DNA from 2 places in the Bacillus sp. KNSH39 genome. Region 1 is predicted to be linked to the other one. Evidence: predicted binding sites of a transcription regulator. Region 1 holds the regulator's gene; the other holds the start of a gene.
What was found. Region 1 encodes Rex, which represses fermentation and respiration genes when NADH is low (regulators of the CRP and FNR family bind a similar motif). Its sites were predicted from a motif close to TTGTGAAATATTTCACAA; they were not measured.
Positions count from the first base shown of each region.

Region 1 (9,682 bases):
TGTTTGAATTACATAATCATATTAACTCGACGAAGTAGTTTTGTCAATTTAAAAACGAACGTTTTTATAAACTTTTATAGTTTTGTTCGTATTAACACCAAAATAAAAAAGATCCACCTATGTATAAGCAATAGATGGACCTTTTTATAAATACTATTCCCACTCAATAGTTGCTGGTGGCTTACTCGTTACATCATACACGATACGGTTAACGTGTTTTACTTCGTTTACGATACGTACAGAGATTTTCTCTAATACGTCCCAAGGGATACGTGCCCAGTCAGCTGTCATACCGTCGATAGATGTTACCGCACGGATACCTACTGTGTAATCGTAAGTACGCTCGTCACCCATAACACCTACGCTACGCATACCAGGAAGCGCAGTGAAGTATTGCCAGATTTCACGGTCTAAGCCCGCTTTAATAATTTCTTCACGTAAAATCGCATCAGATTCACGAACGATTTCTAATTTCTCTTCTGTGATTTCACCTAATACACGAATACCAAGACCCGGTCCTGGGAATGGTTGACGCCATACGATTTCATCAGGAATTCCTAATTCAGATCCTAATACACGTACTTCGTCTTTAAATAACGTGTTTAAAGGCTCAATTAATTTGAACTGCATGTCTTCTGGAAGTCCACCAACGTTATGGTGAGATTTAATTGTTTGCGCAGTTGCTGTACCACTCTCAACGATATCTGTGTAAAGTGTACCTTGCGCTAAGAAGTCCATACCTTGTAATTTTGACGCTTCATCATCAAATACGTAAATGAATTCGTTACCGATGATTTTACGTTTTTGTTCTGGATCTTCTACACCTTTTAACTTGTCCATGAAGCGGTCTCTTGCATCCACTTTAATAACGTTCATATGGAAGCCTTCGCTAAATGTTTTCATAACGCCTTCTGCTTCACCTTTACGAAGTAAACCGTGGTCAACGAAAATACATGTTAATTGATCACCAATTGCTTTATGAATTAATACTGCTACAACAGAAGAGTCTACACCGCCACTAAGTGCGCATAGTACTTTTTTGTCTCCAACAGTTTCACGAATCTTTTCTAATTCTACTTCAATAAAGTTCTCCATGTTCCATCCTTCAGAACAACCACATACACCGAATACGAAGTTTTTAATTAAATCGTTACCGTGCTCAGAGTGACGTACTTCTGGGTGGAATTGTACACCGTATAAGTTTTTCGCTTCATTGCTCATACCAGCAATTGGGCAAGACTCACTTGTTGCATCTACTACGAATCCTTCAGGTAAACCAGTTACTAAGTCGCCATGGCTCATCCATACAACTTGCTCTTCTGGAAGGTTCGCATATAATTTTGATTCGTTCTCTACTTTAAGAACAGCTTTTCCGTACTCACGGTGATTTGCACGCTCTACTTTACCACCGAAGTGTTGCGTCATAAGCTGCATACCGTAACAAATACCGAAGATTGGTAAACCTAGTTCAAAGATTTTTTCATCACAATGTAATGCACCTTCACCGTATACACTATTTGGTCCACCAGAGAAAATAATCCCTTTTGGATTCATTGCTTTAATTTCTTCTGCAGTAATTGTATGTGGATGAAGTTCACTGTATACACCGAACTCACGAATTCGACGTGCTATTAACTGATTGTATTGACTTCCAAAATCTAAAACGATAATTGTATCGTGTTGTTTCTTCAAAATAATCACCCCAACGTTAGTTCTCGTATATAAATATTTTCACCAATTTGGCGAAAAGCATTACCAATATAATAAAAAAAGCCAGTCCTCCGCCTCTAGTCTCATAACAAAGAAAAGGCAGGGGTCTGGCTTTATAAAGAAAGATAGTCTCCGCTCTTTATAAATATAAGACACACTGCCTTCATAGTCAGGTTGTTTACGGTAACCCGGTAGAGACTCTCAAACCATATCATTGAGGATATATGAAGGATCGTTTTATATTATCTTCCTAGATTCTAACAATGAAGTATCAATATGGTCAAGAGAGAAAGCGACAAAATTCTACAGAAATTCATTTCCTTTTCTAAAAAACATAAAAAAACATCCATTTCTATATAGAAATGGATGTTTTTTAGGACAAACGGAATTACATCATTCCGCCCATACCGCCCATGCCCATGCCGCCCATGTCAGGCATTGCTGGTGCATTTGGTTCTGGCTTGTCAGCAACTACAGCTTCAGTTGTTAAGAACATAGCTGCAACAGATGCTGCGTTTTGAAGTGCAGAACGAGTTACTTTAGCTGGATCTACGATACCAGACTCAAGCATGTTAACCCATTCGCCAGTAGCTGCGTTGAAACCAACGCCTACTTTTTCGCCTTTTAGACGCTCTACAACTACAGATCCTTCTAGACCAGCGTTGATTGCGATTTGACGAACTGGCTCTTCTAGTGCGCGAAGTACGATGTTGATACCTGTTGCTTCGTCGCCTTCAGCTACGATAGAAGCTACTTTTGTGTATACGTTCATAAGTGAAGTACCACCACCTGCAACGATACCTTCTTCTACTGCTGCACGAGTTGAGTTAAGTGCATCTTCAATGCGAAGTTTGCGCTCTTTTAACTCAGTTTCAGTTGCTGCACCTACTTTAATTACTGCTACGCCACCTGCTAGTTTAGCAAGACGCTCTTGTAATTTTTCACGATCGAATTCAGAAGTTGTTTCTTCTAATTGCGCACGGATTTGACCGATGCGAGCTTCGATTTGTTCTGTGCTTCCTACACCTTCAACTACAGTTGTGTTTTCTTTTGTAACAACAACTTTACCAGCGCGTCCTAAAGATTCAACTGTAGCAGATTTTAAGTCACGACCTAATTCTTCAGTGATTACTTCGCCACCTGTTAAGATTGCGATATCTTCTAGCATTGCTTTACGACGGTCACCAAATCCAGGAGCTTTAACAGCTACTACGTTGAATGTACCACGAAGTTTGTTCACTACTAATGTAGCTAAAGCTTCGCCTTCTACATCTTCAGCAATGATAAGAAGTGGTTTACCTTGTTGTACCACTTGCTCTAATACTGGTAAGATTTCTTGAATGTTAGAAATCTTTTTGTCAGTAATTAAGATGTATGGGTTATCAAGAACTGCTTCCATTTTGTCAGAATCAGTAATCATGTAAGGAGATGCATATCCACGATCAAATTGCATACCTTCTACTACGTCTAATTCTGTTGTGAATCCTTTAGACTCTTCTAAAGTAATAACGCCGTCGTTACCAACGCGCTCCATTGCTTCAGCGATTAATTGACCTACTTCTTCGTCAGCTGCAGAAATAGCAGCTACTTGTGCGATAGAAGATTTGCCTTCGATTGGTTTAGAAATCGTTTTTAATTCTTCAATTGCAGCAGTAACAGCTTTTTCGATACCTTTACGAAGACCCATTGGGTTCGCACCAGCTGTTACGTTTTTAAGACCTTCACGAATCATAGCTTGCGCTAATACAGTTGCAGTTGTTGTTCCGTCACCAGCTACGTCATTTGTTTTGCTAGCAACTTCTGCTACTAATTTCGCACCCATGTTTTCGAATGCATCTTCTAATTCGATTTCTTTTGCGATTGTTACACCATCATTTGTAATAAGTGGTGAACCAAATTTTTTCTCAAGTACAACGTTACGACCTTTTGGTCCAAGCGTAACTTTTACTGCGTTTGCAAGAGTGTCGACACCGCGAAGCATCGAACGACGTGCTTCTTCACTAAATTTAATATCTTTTGCCATAATAATTGACCCCCTTGGATTTTTTAAGATTTATATAATTAACCGATAACTGCTAAAATGTCACTTTCACGTAAAATCAAGTAGTCTGTACCTTCATATTTCACTTCAGTACCTGCATATTTTGAGAAGATGATAAGATCACCTGCTGCTACCTCTAAAGCAACACGCTCACCATTCTCAAGCACTCGACCAGTACCTACTGCAACAACTTTACCCTCTTGTGGTTTTTCTTTTGCAGTATCTGGTAATACGATACCACTTGCTGTTTTTTCTTCTGCTTGAACAAGCTCAATTACAACGCGATCACCTAATGGCTTTAGCATGAACAATAACCTCCTCATTTTGTTATGTAAATTTCTTTTATTAGCACTCAAGTCATCCGAGTGCTAACACACTTATAATAATAAATAATCTCAATTTCTTTTGCAAGTAAAAAAATCATAATTTTTTCGCAAATCACTATATAAACTTTCTATATACAATACTGCCTTTACTATATGAATCGTTGTTTCCACTGCTCGTATGTTACAATATGAAAGGACACCCTAAGTTGTTTTCGCTACACATACAACTTTCTCCTGTCTTCTATTATAATTTCAAATAAGGATTTACGAAAAAAACATAATTCAAGAGGTTTATATCGTAGGTAGCATATTTACATGTTATCCTAACTTATCTCATACACTATAGTTAGAAAGGATGGTTAAACCATTTGAAGAAACAATACTGGTGGATTATCGTTACATACATTTTAATGCAGTTATCTGGCGTTGTTGGATTACCACTTCTCCTAAAAACAGGACTCTATGATAATAGAGGATTTACCATTGAGGAAAAAGGACAAATCATAACAGGACACTGGGCAATTATTAGCTTCTTTGTTGCATTATGTATCGTACTTTGGTTACTTAGAACAGATATTCGTGACAGGCATTTAGATGCAATGCGCTCTTCTGTTCCAGCTACTATTGGATGGATTTTTATCGGGTTCTTCTTAGCTTTCTTTTCACAAATAGTTGCCGGTATGATCGAGATGCAGCTGCTAGGAATTAAACAAGGTTCAGAAAATACAATGAAACTTATGGAAATTGCAAGAACGACACCTTGGTTCCTTATTGTTGTTTCTATAATTGGACCTATCTTAGAAGAAATCGTATTTAGAAAAATTCTATTCGGCACGCTTTATAAGAAGTTTAACTTCTTTATCGCAGCTATCATTAGTTCGCTTGTATTCGCAGCAATTCATTTTGATTTTACTCACTTATTGGTATACACTGCTATGGGGCTCGTATTTGCCTTCTTATATGTGAAGACGAAACGTATTATCGTTCCGATTGCAGCTCATGTTGCGATGAATACATTAGTCGCTATTGGGCAAATTTTTATGAGCAATGAACAAATTCAAGAAATGATTAAAGAAGCTGAAAAAATGCAAGGCTTTATCGGAGGATTTTTTGTATGAGAAACTCACCATTGTTCATGGCTGCACTATACTTCCTTCTTGGATGTATCTTTACACGCTTCGCCATTACGAACGTGACAGATACAATCTGGAATATGTGGACAATACTATTTGCAGTTATGGCAACAATTGATTTTAATTTGGCACTTCGCCTTATATTAGTTAAATTCACAAAGAAGAAACAATAATAAAACGCAGAGGTCGCTTCCTCTGCGTTTTATTGTGGATAGTTTTTCAAAAAGTAAACTAATGTTTGTAACTCTACAGCTAAGTCAATATGATGAATTCTAATATTCTCTGATACGTTTAATCGCGCTGGTGTGAAATTCAAAATACCGTGCACGCTTGTTTCAGCTAATCTATCTGCTACAGCTTGTGCTACTGTAGCCGGTACTGTTAATATTGCCACTTGTATATCATTTGATAATCTCTCTTCTAATTCATCTAAATGATATACAGGAATGCCCCCGATTTCTGTTCCAACTTTCTCTTCACTAACATCAAATGCCATTTCAATTTTTGTATTATTGTTTTTCGTGAAATTATAATGTAAGAAAGCGGTCCCTAAATTACCTACTCCAATAAGTGCTACACGTGTTATATCATCTTGATCAAGTGTTTCGCGGAAAAATGATAATAAATAATTTACGTTATATCCATATCCCTTTTTCCCTAACGCTCCAAAATACGAAAAATCTCTTCGTATTGTTGCGGAATCTACTTTTACTGCCTCACTCAATTCGGCCGATGAAACACGCTGCTTACCAGAAAGAGATAAGTTTTGGATAAATCGATAGTATAGAGGCAATCTTTTAGCAGTGGCTTGTGGAATCTTTTGCTGATCCATATGACCTCTCCTCTCTTCCTATCTTTATTCATATACTTTAATCAAATACAGAAGTTTAGCACTCATTAAATTCCTTGTATAATAAAGAGAAGAAGTATTCTCTCTTTATTTTAAACTATACACTATTTTTAGTATGATTGAGAAATATAAACATGGCAAAGTTAAGAAATTATTTGAGGTGAAAACATTGATTTTATTACAAGTAAACGCGCTTTCGAAATTATACGGTGCAGAAACGATTCTTGCAAACATAAAATTGGAAGTACAAACAAAAGATCGTATCGCATTAGTTGGAAGGAATGGAGCAGGAAAATCTACATTATTAAAAATTATCGCTGGTGAATTATCTCATGATGGTGGCGAAATTATAAAACCGAAAGATGTCTCAATCGGATATTTAGCTCAAAATACTGGACTAGAAACGTCTTTAACAATTTGGGATGAAATGCTAACCGTCTTTACCCACTTACAGCAAATGGAGACAAAACTTCGAAGGCTTGAGCAAGAAATGGGAAAAGAAGAAAACTTTTCAAACGAAGCTACATATGAAAGATTGTTAGCTGATTATGACCAACTACAACTCAATTATAAAGATCAAGGTGGATATCAATATGAAGCGGATATTCGCTCCATTTTAAGCGGCCTTGGCTTCCCAGTTGAAACGCACCAGACGACGATCTCTACTTTAAGCGGCGGGCAAAAAACAAGATTAGCTCTCGGGAAATTATTATTAACAAAACCAGACTTACTTATTTTGGACGAGCCTACAAACCATTTAGACATCGAAACATTAACATGGCTTGAGCAATATTTGCAAGGTTATCCTGGCGCAATATTAATCGTCTCACATGACCGTTATTTCTTAGACAAACTCGTTACACAAGTATATGAAATTTCGAATAAAGAAAGCAGACGATTTGTTGGTAACTACAGTAAATATTTAGACTTAAAATCAGCATTATATGAGCAAGAAATGAAACGTTACGAAAAACAACAAGATGAAATCGCAAAACTTGAGGACTTCGTTCAAAAGAATATAGCTCGCGCTTCTACAACGAAACGTGCTCAAAGTCGCCGGAAACAACTAGACAGAATGGAATTATTAACGAGACCATTAGGGGATTCTAAGTCAGCATCATTCCACTTCGATATTGAAAAACAAAGTGGAAATGATGTTTTACAAGTAAATGATGCAACCATCGGCTATGATGAAAACCCTATAATTGAACATGTAACTATGCGCTTAACTCGCGGAGATAGTGTTGCTTTAGTTGGTCCAAACGGAATTGGGAAATCCACATTGTTAAAATCCATTGTGAATAAGTTACCACTATTAAATGGTGATGTTTCTTTCGGATCAAATGTATCTGTTGGTTATTATGATCAAGAACAAGCAAACTTAACATCTTCTAAACGGGTTTTAAATGAACTATGGGATGAATATCCACTGCAACCGGAAAAAGAAATCCGTACTATACTTGGGAATTTTTTATTCACAGGAGATGATGTACTGAAACCAGTATCTTCCCTTAGTGGTGGACAAAAAGCTCGATTAGCTCTTGCAAAACTTATGATGCAAAAGTCAAATTTGTTAATTCTAGATGAGCCTACGAACCACCTTGATTTAAATAGTAAAGAGATTTTGGAGAATGCTTTAATTGATTACCCAGGGACTCTTCTATTCGTCTCACATGACCGCTACTTTATTAACCGTGTAACAACGACTGTGGTTGAGTTATCAACAGAAGGTGCACAGGAATATTTAGGGGATTACGATTACTACGTTGAAAAGAAAAATGAAATGATTGAACGTGCAGAACTTGAACAGCAAGAAAGTGACGTTCCTGTTCAAAAGGTGATTGCACAAGAGAAATTAAATTATTTAGAAGAAAAAGAGCGTAAAAAACTAGAGCGTCAACGCACTAGAAAAATTGAAGAGCTAGAACAAAGTATAGTGGAATTAGAAGAAGAAATTGCTACGTTAGAAGATCAACTTTGCTTACCAGAAATATATGCAGATTATGAAAAAGCTAGTGAAATTACAACTAAAAAGCAAACGCTACAAGAACAACTTGAAACTTGTATGGCAGAATGGGAAGAGCTGCATGTATAAGCATATTTAAATAAGGAAGATGTCTCATAAGTCAGGACTTTTGACTATGTGACATCTTTTTTTATTACTTAAACAATTTTTTGAATATATCTATCGTAACTTAGAATATACTAACGATTTTTTAAATATATCTATTGTAACCCTATATATATTAACAATTCGACACGAAATATCGTTTTAACGACAAAGATTGACAATATTAGCATCTTCTATAATGGGGAGATGTTTCAAAATGTTTTTCGGGGATATCTTCTTGCTTTTTATTTCCCGAAAAAGAACAAATTCAAAGGTCTGACATCAACCTATTTATCCACAAGTTTATACACATATCCACCTTTATAAAATAAACATCAAAATAACTTTTCCACATTATCCACAGTCAATAAAAAAGTTATCAACATTTTATATACACAATAAAACCCACATTATCAACAGATAATATGGGTTTTATCCACAACCTGTGGTTAATTATGTGTATAACTATGCTTCAATATCTAATCCTGGATTTGCATTTAAGGCTAATGTTGCACGCTTACCTTGTTCATAAGCAATTGTCCCTGCCGCTGCAATCATCGCTGCATTATCTGTGCATAAAGATAGCGGCGGAATAATTAATTCAATGTTTTCTTTTTGTGCAAATTCCTCTTCTAATCGCGCACGAAGTCCTTTATTAGCAGCTACTCCACCAGCAAGAAGTAATTGCTTTACATTATAAGCTTCTGCTGCACGAGCTGCTTTCGTTACAAGTACATCTATTACACTTTCTTGGAAACTTGCTGCTAAATCTTCTGGTGCAATTTCTATACCGCGCTGTTTTGCGTTATGCACAGTGTTGATAACTGCTGATTTCAATCCACTAAAGCTAAAATCATACGAATCCGGTTCTAGCCATGCACGAGGCAAATCAATTGTCGGTTCTCCTTCATGTGCAAGGCGATCAATATGAGGACCACCTGGATATGGCATAGATAACGTACGAGCTACTTTATCATATGCTTCTCCAGCTGCATCGTCTCGTGTTTCACCAATTACTTCGAATGAACCATGTTCTTTCATATAAACAAGTTCTGTATGCCCACCAGATACAACAAGTGATAATAACGGGAATTGAACTTCTTTTACTAAACGGTTCGCATAAATATGACCAGCAATATGATGAACACCGACTAACGGAATATCATGTGCAAACGCTACTGCCTTCGCTGCATTTACTCCAATTAGAAGTGCTCCTACTAAACCAGGACCTTCTGTTACAGCAATTGCATCAATATCATCAAATGTGATATTTGCTTCCTTTAAAGCTTCTTCTAACACAACTGTAATTTCTTCTACATGATGACGGGATGCAATCTCTGGTACAACGCCGCCAAAACGCTTATGACTTTCAATTTGTGATGCAACGACATTCGCAATAATTTCCGTTCCATTTTTAACAACTGCTACTGCTGTTTCATCACAACTTGTTTCAATACCAAGTATAATCGTATTTTTTTCCATTATATATTCACCCACATTACGAGACCATCT
Region 1 is NZ_JBQXYO010000001.1:4,112,024-4,121,705, reverse strand. It holds purine riboswitch at 1-1, opposite strand, end outside; gene guaA (glutamine-hydrolyzing GMP synthase) at 154-1,692, opposite strand; purine riboswitch at 1,857-1,958, opposite strand; gene groL (chaperonin GroEL) at 2,099-3,733, opposite strand; gene groES (co-chaperone GroES) at 3,772-4,056, opposite strand; gene ACUL40_RS21190 (CPBP family intramembrane glutamic endopeptidase) at 4,446-5,195, shown strand; gene ACUL40_RS21185 (YdiK family protein) at 5,192-5,383, shown strand; gene ACUL40_RS21180 (redox-sensing transcriptional repressor Rex) at 5,413-6,042, opposite strand; gene ACUL40_RS21175 (ABC-F family ATP-binding cassette domain-containing protein) at 6,230-8,155, shown strand; gene tsaD (tRNA (adenosine(37)-N6)-threonylcarbamoyltransferase complex transferase subunit TsaD) at 8,636-9,652, opposite strand; gene rimI (ribosomal protein S18-alanine N-acetyltransferase) at 9,652-9,682, opposite strand, start outside.

Region 2 (9,682 bases), 1.3 Mb from region 1:
TGCATCGCTCTTCTCCCCTTTTAGAAATTCGTTTCGGTGTAAAAAAAGGCTTGTCACTTCCTTGAAAAATATCTACATCTATGCCAAATACATGTTGAAACATTTCATGGCATAGTACTTCTTCTGGTATACCATCATACTGAATCTTTCCTCGCTTTAATACAAGTAAACGATCGCTATATTGAGCAGCTTGGTTAATGTCATGTAAAACCATTATAATTGTCATTCCAAACTCCTCATTTAATCGTTTCACAAGTTCCATTACTTCCAACTGGTGAACGATATCTAAAAAGGTTGTTGGTTCATCCAATAATAAGACATTTGTACGTTGCGCTAACGTCATCGCAATCCAAGCACGTTGCCGTTCCCCTCCTGATAAAGAATGTAAAAGACGATATTCATACCCTTCAAGATTTGTAACAGACAATGCCCAATCAACAATTTCTTCATCTTCTTTATTTAAGCGGCTACTCCATGATTTATGTGGACCTCTTCCGAACTCAATTAGTTCTTTCACTGTTAAATCTAATTGATGATCATGCATTTGTGGTAACATTGCTAATTGCTTCGCTACATCAGCACTCTTCATCATATGAATATTTTTCCCATCTAAAATGATGTCCCCTTCGCTTTGTTTCAGTAGCCTTGCTATTAAACGAAGCAAAGTAGATTTTCCCGATCCATTCGGACCAATTAAACTAACGATTTCTCCAACCTTAATATGTACATTCATATTTTGCATTTGAAATCTTTCAGAGTGTGCGTAAAACACTTTGTTAACGGAAATCACTTTGTTTTCCTCCTCTATGAATTAAATATAAGAAGAACGGACCACCTAAGAAGGACAGTAAAATACCAACAGGCAATTCGATTGGGTCAAACCAACTTCGAGCTATTGCATCCGCAAAAACAAGTAATACCCCGCCGCCAAGGCATGATAAAGGTAGCAAATATCTATAATCATTTCCAACTAATAAACGTAGCATATGTGGTACGACAAGACCGACAAATCCAATAAGACCAGACACACTTACTGCAATTCCAGCTAATAATGTACTTACTACGATTAAATAAAACCGACTTTTTTCCACATTATGTCCTAATAACTTTGCCATTTCATCTCCAAGCATTAACACTCGAATATGCTTAATACCAAAGAAAGCTAATATAATGGCGAATATTGCATAATAAATAATCATGTTTAAATGTGCCCAACTTACACCACCAATACCGCCCGCTAACCACGGTAACACCGATTGTACTTTGTCACTATGTAATAACATTAATGCTGACGTTGCTGCACCAATTAATGCATTGATCGACACCCCTACTAAGACGATTCTTGAAGGTGGTGCCCCTTTTTGCCATGATAAAGCATAAATAACCATCGCTGTTATGAAAGCTCCTAAAAACGCCCCTAGTGGTAAAAAAGCTAGATGCTGTGGGAATAAAATCATGATGACAATTGCTACAAAGCCTGCTCCAGATGAAACTCCGATAATACCAGGATCTGCAAGAGGGTTTCTCATAACCCCTTGTAGCAGTGTACCAGATGCAGCTAAACATGTTCCTACTATAAACCCAATAAGCACTCTCGGTATGCGAAGATCCCATACAATTCGATGAACTGTCGAACCTTCCTCTTGTATACCTGTTAAAATATCTCGTATAGAAAAGGATAAACTTCCTGCGAAAAGACCGTACAAGAGACCTAGGATTGTTAATATAACTAAAGTAACTGCTATTATCCATCTTTTTTTCGCAAAAGGATGTTCCTTTTCTCTTACTACTTCACTACTTTCCATACGTATCATTTCCTTACATCTTGTATACTTTTATACATAAAGTCCATTGCTTCTGTAACTTTTGTACCAGGATTAGATCCAAATAAATTAGGTGGCAAAATAACTACGCGGTTTTGTTTTACTGCCTCTAAATTTTTCCACGCTTCATTTTTCATCATTTCGCCTTCGAATGCTTTTTTCACACTTTTTGGATCTCCGTGTGTAATTAAATAAATCACATCTGGATTCGCCTCAATAATACGTTCTACACTTAGCTGTGCATATTGCGGATATTCTTTCGTTTCTGGAAAATCAGAAGCAATATTTTTTCCTCCTGTTTTTTCTAAAATATCACCTGATAAAGATGTTGGTAATGCCGCTAAATAAGTACCTGGTGCGCCATACACTAGCAATGCTTTCACATCGCTCTTTTTCTCATATTTCTTCATTTGATCATTCATTTTTTGATTAATTTCTTTTGCTTTATCTTCTTTCTTCATTACCGTTCCATATAATTCAATATTCTTTTGAATATCTTGTACAGAATTCGCAGAAGAAATGATAACTTGCGTTCCTTGTCCTTCAACCGTTGGCACATTCTTTTGGAATCCATTGTTAGCAACAAGTACATCGGGCTTTAAACTAGCAATTTGCTCAAAATTCGGTTGATGTGCATTCCCAATTACTTGTGCTTTCTTTAACTCCTCTGGAAGAGTTAATTTCGTATCCGGGCGACCTACTATTTTTCCACCTAAAGCATGAATAATATCCATGTCCCCCATACTTAATGTTGCAAAACTTTCTGGCACTTTATCGAATGTTACCTTTCTTCCTGATAGGTCGGTAATTTCGATTTTCTCTTTTCCTTTTTCTGTTTTGGTTGCAGACGCTTTTTCGTCCCCTTTGGCACTGCAACCTATTAACAAGAAAAAAATAGATAAAATCGCTGTAAATAGCGTAATAGATTTTTTCATTCCTTCACCTCTAATTGATAATGATAATCATTAACTACTATTCTACTTTAATTGATAAGGATTATCATTGTCAACATGAAACGCATACATTTTTCTACAAAAAACAAAAAGCGTGACAAAAAGATTTTTTCTTTTCGCCGCGCTCTAGTTAACAATATTATTCACATTCATTTTCCTCTAGCTGGTCACGCATCACTTTCACACGCTGAAAGAAAAAGAACGATAAACTTAAAAATATAACGATGCTCCCCATCATAACAAAAAATTGGATTGTCTCTTTTGCTCCATTCGGAATCAACAAGCCAACCATTAACAATGTACTTACAGCGAGAAGAATTTGTCCGAACCGAGTATAGTCTTCTATTTTTCCTTTTAATTCTTTCATTATATTCTCACTCCTCCATTTCACTGTATCATATTCTATGAAACTGAAAGACCAGTAAATACAGGCATTCTGGGAGATGTTTTCCAATAAAAAAAGAGCCGCTTTACTGCGGCTCTTTTTTAATCATTATTCACCTTTATATGCTTCCATATAAATTTCTTTCAGTTCTGAAATAAGCGGCAACTTTGGATTAGCAGTTGTACATTGATCTTCAAAAGCTCTTTCTGCTAATACTCCAACAACCTCTTCAAATTGCTCTTTATCTACTCCTTGTCCTGCAATACTCATATTAATATTTAAGCTTTTTCCAAGCTCAATAATTGCTTTGACGAGTGATTCCACCCCTTCTGCTGCCGAGCTTGCTGGAAGCCCGAGCATTCTCGCTATATGTGCATATCTTTCATCTGCCACAAAGTGCTCATATTTTGAGAACAATGCGTGTTTTCTTGGCTTAATAGCATTATAGCGGACTACATGCGGCATTAGAATGGCATTTGCGCGTCCGTGCGGAATATGGAATTCTGGTCCAATTTTATGTGCTAAGCTGTGATTAATACCGAGGAAAGCATTTGCAAATGCCATACCTGCAATTGCAGAAGCGTTATGCATTTTTTCTCTTGCTTCTTCATCATTTCCATCTTTATATGCTCTCGGTAAATATTTGAATACGAGATCAATAGCTTTTAATGCTAATCCATCTGTATAGTCATTTGCCATAACAGACACATACGCCTCAATTGCATGTGTTAAAACATCCATACCAGTATCTGCTGTTACATGTGGTGGTACTGTCATTACAAATTGCGGATCAACAATTGCTACATCTGGTGTTAATTCATAATCTGCAAGCGGATACTTTATATTATTTTTCTTATCTGTAATAACCGCAAATGGTGTCACTTCTGATCCCGTTCCTGATGTCGTTGGAATCGCAACAAACTGCGCCTTATTTCCTAATTCCGGATATTTACATGTACGTTTTCTTATATCTAAAAACTTCTGTTTAATGCCATAGAATGTCGTTTCTGGATGCTCATAGAATAACCACATTCCTTTTGCTGCATCCATAGCTGAACCACCACCAAGTGCGATAATTACATCTGGCTTAAAGCTTCTCATCATTTCCGCACCTTTAAAAACAGTTTCATCTGATGGATCTGGTTCGACCTCAAAGAAAACTTCAACTTTCACATCATTTGCATGCTTGTTTAAATAGTGCGCGACTGTATCGACATAGCCATGTTCAACCATTCCAGGGTCCGTTACAATAAATGCACGTGAAATGTTAGGCATATTTGCTAAATAAGCTGTAGCATGTTTTTCAAAATAAATTTTTGGTGGCAATTTGAACCACTGCATATTCTTTTTTCTATTTGCCAGCCTTTTTATATTTAATAAATGAGTGGCTGTTACATTTTGGGAAACTGAATTCTTTCCGTATGAACCACAACCAAGTGTAAGTGATGGAATAAATCCATTATATATATCCCCTATTCCACCTTGTGATGAAGGTGCATTTACAATGAGACGGCAAGCTTTCATACGTAACCCAAATTGCTTTTGCACATCTTTATTTGTAGAATGGATAACTGCTGAATGTCCTAAACCACCTAGGTTCAACATTTCTTCGCAATATGTAAATCCTTCTTCTAATGAATTCGCCTTCACACAAGCTAATACTGGACTCAGTTTCTCACGAGATAACGGATATGCTGCTCCGATACCTTGAATTTCAGCTACAAGCATTTTTGTATGTTCAGGAACAGTAATCCCAACTAAATCGGCAATATACTGTGCTGATTTCCCTACAATATCACTATTTACTGCACATGTATTTTCATTTATAACAAGCTTTTCTAATTTTTTTCTTTCTTCTTCTGTTACAAAATAACAATTGTTTTCAATCATTTCTGTTTTAACATCATCATAGATTTCTTTATCGACAATGATTGCTTGTTCCGATGCACAAATCATACCATTATCAAATGTTTTCGATAAAATTAAATCATTCACAGCTCGTTTTACATGTGCTGATTTTTCTATATAACACGGTACATTACCAGGACCAACGCCTAACGCTGGTTTTCCAGTAGAGTAAGCTGATTTAACCATACCAGCGCCTCCAGTTGCTAGAACGAGTGCTACACCATCATGGTTCATTAATTGTTTCGTCGCTTCAACAGACGGTCTTTCAATCCATTGAATACAGTGTTTTGGTGCACCAGCTTTCATCGCTGCATCATATACTGTTTTCGCCGCTGCCACAGAACATTTTTGTGCGGAAGGATGAAATGCGAAAATAATTGGATTTCTTGTTTTTATCGCAATTAACGCTTTAAACATTGTTGTCGACGTTGGATTCGTTACTGGCGTTACCCCAGCTACCACACCGACAGGTTCCGCGATTTCTATTACTTCTTCATGAGAATCTTCGTGAATAATTCCTACCGTTTTATCTTGCTTTATACTATGCCAAATATATTCAGTGGCAAAAATATTTTTAATGCATTTGTCTTCATATACACCACGGCCGGTTTCTTCAACTGCCAATTTTGCTAGCGGCATATGTTGATCAACACCTGCTAATGCCATTTCATGAACAATGTTGTCAATTTCCTCTTGTGTAAAACTTTCTAATGCTTGTAAAGCTTGTTGACCATTATTTACTAGCGTATCAATCATCTTTTTTACTTCCTGCATTTCATTTACAACTTTCTCTTTGACTACCATGTAAATTTCCTCCTATTCTACTATTACGGTCCTTATATGTCCCTATGGGGCAAAATAAGTCCCAATTAACATAAAAAAATAGAGATGCTTTCCTACATGAATTTAATTGTTTGTGAAATTTTTCACAAGTTTGTTCGTGAGTAACATTTCCTGAATTCAATATACATGAAATCATTTCGTTTGTGTATGTCTATTTTGTGAAATGTTTCACAAAATGATGTAATAAAAAAACACACTGCTAATATAGAGCAGTGCATTTTTTTATTATGCTAACGCTTTTGCTAAATCTTCAATTAAATCTTCACCATCTTCAATACCGACAGAAATACGAATTAATGTATCTGTAATTCCTAATTCTTTGCGGCGATCAGCTGGGATTGATGCATGTGTCATTTGAGATGGAATAGAAATTAAACTTTCTACTGCTCCTAAACTTTCAGCAAGTGTAAAGTACTGCAATTTCTCAAGTACTTTATTTAATGTCTCTTCACTATCTACATCAAATGAGATAATAGCACCAAATCCATTTGCTTGTTCTGTTGCTAATTCGTGGTTTTGATGTGATTCAAGACCTGGGTAATATACTTTATTTACTTTTGGATGATTATTTAAGAACTCAGCAATAGCGCGTGAATTCGTTTCATGTTCTTCCATACGAATTCCTAACGTTTTTAAACCACGAAGTAGTAAGAAGCTATCTTGTGGCCCAAGAATACCGCCTGTTGAGTTTTGTACAAAGTGAAGATCTTCTGCTAGTTGTGGGCTATTTACAACTACTAGACCTGCAACTACGTCACTATGACCTCCTAAATATTTCGTTGCACTATGAAGCACAATATCTGCTCCTAAAGAAATCGGCGACTGCCAATATGGCGTCATGAATGTGTTATCGATAATTGTTAATAAGTCTTTCTCTTTAGCAAGAGTAGATATTTTCTTAATATCAGTAATTTTTAGTAGTGGGTTCGTTGGTGTTTCTACATAAATTGCTTTCGTATTTGGACGAATCGCTTCTTCAACTTCCTCTAAGTTTGTTGTATCTACAAATGTATGCTCAATACCGAAACGGTTTAATACTTTCGTAATAACGCGGTATGTTCCGCCATACACATCATCTGTTAAAATAACGTGGTCACCTTTTGAGAACAACATAATTGTCGCTGTAATAGCAGCCATTCCTGAACCAAATGCAAATCCAGCATGCCCATTTTCTAATACAGCAATCATTTCTTCTAAAGCTGCACGTGTTGGGTTACCTGTACGTGAATATTCATATCCTTGATGCTTACCAACTGCTTCTTGTTTGTACGTACTTGTTTGATAAATCGGTACGTTTACAGATCCAGTTGAAGGTTCTCCTATGCGAATACCATGAATTAACTTTGTCTTTGCTCTCATTTTTTATTCCCATCCTTTGTATATGTCTTTACTTAAATAGCGCTCACTGCTATCTGGAAAAATGGTTACAATATTTGTACCTGGTGCTGCCTTCTCTGCCTCAAGTAAGCTCGCATGAAATGCTGCTCCTGAAGAGCTTCCAACGAGAAGTCCTTCTTTTTGCGCTAATTCTTTCACTCGTAAAAATGCATTTCGATCAGAAATCGTATGAATTTCATCAAAATAAGATGTCTTCAAAAATGGGGGGATAAATTCCAGTCCAATTCCTTCGGTCTCATGTGAACCAGCCTTACCACCATTTAAAATAGATCCTTCTGGCTCTACGATAACTGTTTTAATATCTATATTTTTTTCTTTCAAGTAAGATGCAGTCCCCATAAACGTACCGCCAGTTCCTGCTCCAGCAACAAATATGTTAATCTCTCCATTCAATGCGTCCCACAGTTCAGGTCCTAATGTTTTAAAATATGCACGAGGATTTGCCTCATTTGCGAACTGACTTGGAGAGTATGAATTCGGTATTTCATTTACTAATTCTTTTGCTTTTGCAATTGCACCGGTCATTCCTTGCTCAGTCGGTGTATGCACGACAGTTGCACCTAGTGCTTTCATTAATTCTTGTTTTTCAATACTAAATTTCTCTGGTACACAAACAATAACACGTAAATCATGTTCTAATGCTGCAAGTGCCAGTCCAATACCAGTATTCCCAGCAGTCGGTTCAATAATTGTTCCACCTTGGGTAACAAGCCCTTTTTCTAGCGCATCTTCGATTAATTCTCTTCCTAAACGATCCTTAACGCTTCCGCCTGGGTTATAAAATTCAAGCTTTGCAAATAAGCGGACCCCTTTCGGAAGTGAAAAACGAGTAATTTCTACAATTGGTGTATGACCAATTAACTCATGAACTCCACGATATACATTCATCGTGTTCTCCCCCTTGTTTGCCAATAAAGAAAAGGCAACTGTATGTATTTTCTTTATATGAGACAGTTGCCTTTTTGTTACATTACTTTAACTCTTCTAACACTTTTACGATAAAGTTTGTAGAATGAAGAGCTGCTTGATCTAAAAACTGATCAAATGAAACATTTGATTCTTTACCAGCAATATCAGAAAGTGCGCGAATGATAACAAACGGAACTTCATATTGGTGGCATACTTGTGCGACAGCTGCTGCTTCCATTTCTACCGCATAAAGATTTTCAAATTTATCACGGATGGCTGCAACGCGGTTCGGATCACTCATAAATGAATCGCCTGTTGCAATCATGCCTTTTACAACTTGAATATTTTCTTCAGTTTGCATACATTTCTCAGCTAATGCAACTAACGCCTCATCAGCTTTAAATCCAGGCGGCATTCCTGGTACTTGACCATATTCATAGTTAAATGCTGTTACATCTACGTCATGGTGACGAACTTCAGTGGAAATAACTACATCACCAACGTTTAGAGAATGATGGAATCCACCAGCTGAACCAGTATTAATTACTTTTTCAGGCTTATATTTTTCTAATAAAATTGTCGTTGACATCGCTGCATTTACTTTACCAATACCAGACTTTAACAAGATTACTTCATGTCCTGCTAATAGTCCTTTCGTAAATTCACAACCAGCAACCGTTTCTGTTTCTGCTTGTTCTAATTTGTCACGTAAAATACGTACTTCTTCTTCCATTGCTCCAATTACAGCAATTCTCAATCTAATCCCTCTTTCTATTGCTTAGTTGCCTCCATTACCCAAACGAAATGATTTAATCTCGTAAACGTTACATGGAAGCCATTGTTTTCAAAAATAGTCTGCATAACTGGAATACGTGTATAGTATTCCGTTTGCAAATCGTTTGCTAACTGGTGAAAACCTCTTTGTTTTGCTGTTTCAACAGTCTTATCATATGCATCTTGATCTGCAAATATCGTATCAGCAAACACTATTTTACCACCTTTGTTTAGCAATTGACTATACTTCGCAACCGCTACATTTTTTTCATCATCTGTTAAATGATGAAATGCATAGGTGCTTACAATGGTATCAATTGAATTTGGGACTTCAAACGAAAGAAAATCACCTTCTGTAATCGAAAATTCTTTTGGCAATTTCTCTTTTGCAATCATACGCATTTCACGCGACGGTTCTATACCGTAAACTGTGCGGCCAGCAAGTAATAATTTATTTGTTAAATTACCTGTACCGACACCAAATTCTAATACATTACCAAATGACTTGTTAACTACATCCTCTAGAATATCCTCATAATGGGCGAAAACTTCTTTATATTGTATATCCTCGCCTTGTACGAATGAGTCGTACGTATGAGCCCACTCATCAAATAAACCATTAAATTCTGTGCCCATAAAAATTCCCCTTTTTCTTATCGGTTTTATCAGTATGATATTCCCTCTTTCTA
Region 2 is NZ_JBQXYO010000001.1:2,771,029-2,780,710, forward strand. It holds gene ACUL40_RS14155 (ankyrin repeat domain-containing protein) at 1-5, opposite strand, end outside; gene ACUL40_RS14160 (ABC transporter ATP-binding protein) at 1-790, opposite strand, end outside; gene ACUL40_RS14165 (FecCD family ABC transporter permease) at 777-1,805, opposite strand; gene ACUL40_RS14170 (ABC transporter substrate-binding protein) at 1,811-2,758, opposite strand; gene ACUL40_RS14175 (YrhC family protein) at 2,916-3,143, opposite strand; gene adhE (bifunctional acetaldehyde-CoA/alcohol dehydrogenase) at 3,270-5,873, opposite strand; gene ACUL40_RS14185 (bifunctional cystathionine gamma-lyase/homocysteine desulfhydrase) at 6,138-7,271, opposite strand; gene ACUL40_RS14190 (O-acetylserine dependent cystathionine beta-synthase) at 7,275-8,198, opposite strand; gene mtnN (5'-methylthioadenosine/S-adenosylhomocysteine nucleosidase) at 8,281-8,976, opposite strand; gene ACUL40_RS14200 (class I SAM-dependent DNA methyltransferase) at 8,991-9,629, opposite strand.
Region 2: a site for Rex is predicted at 6,069-6,086, ahead of adhE (bifunctional acetaldehyde-CoA/alcohol dehydrogenase). Genes of this name have one in related genera too.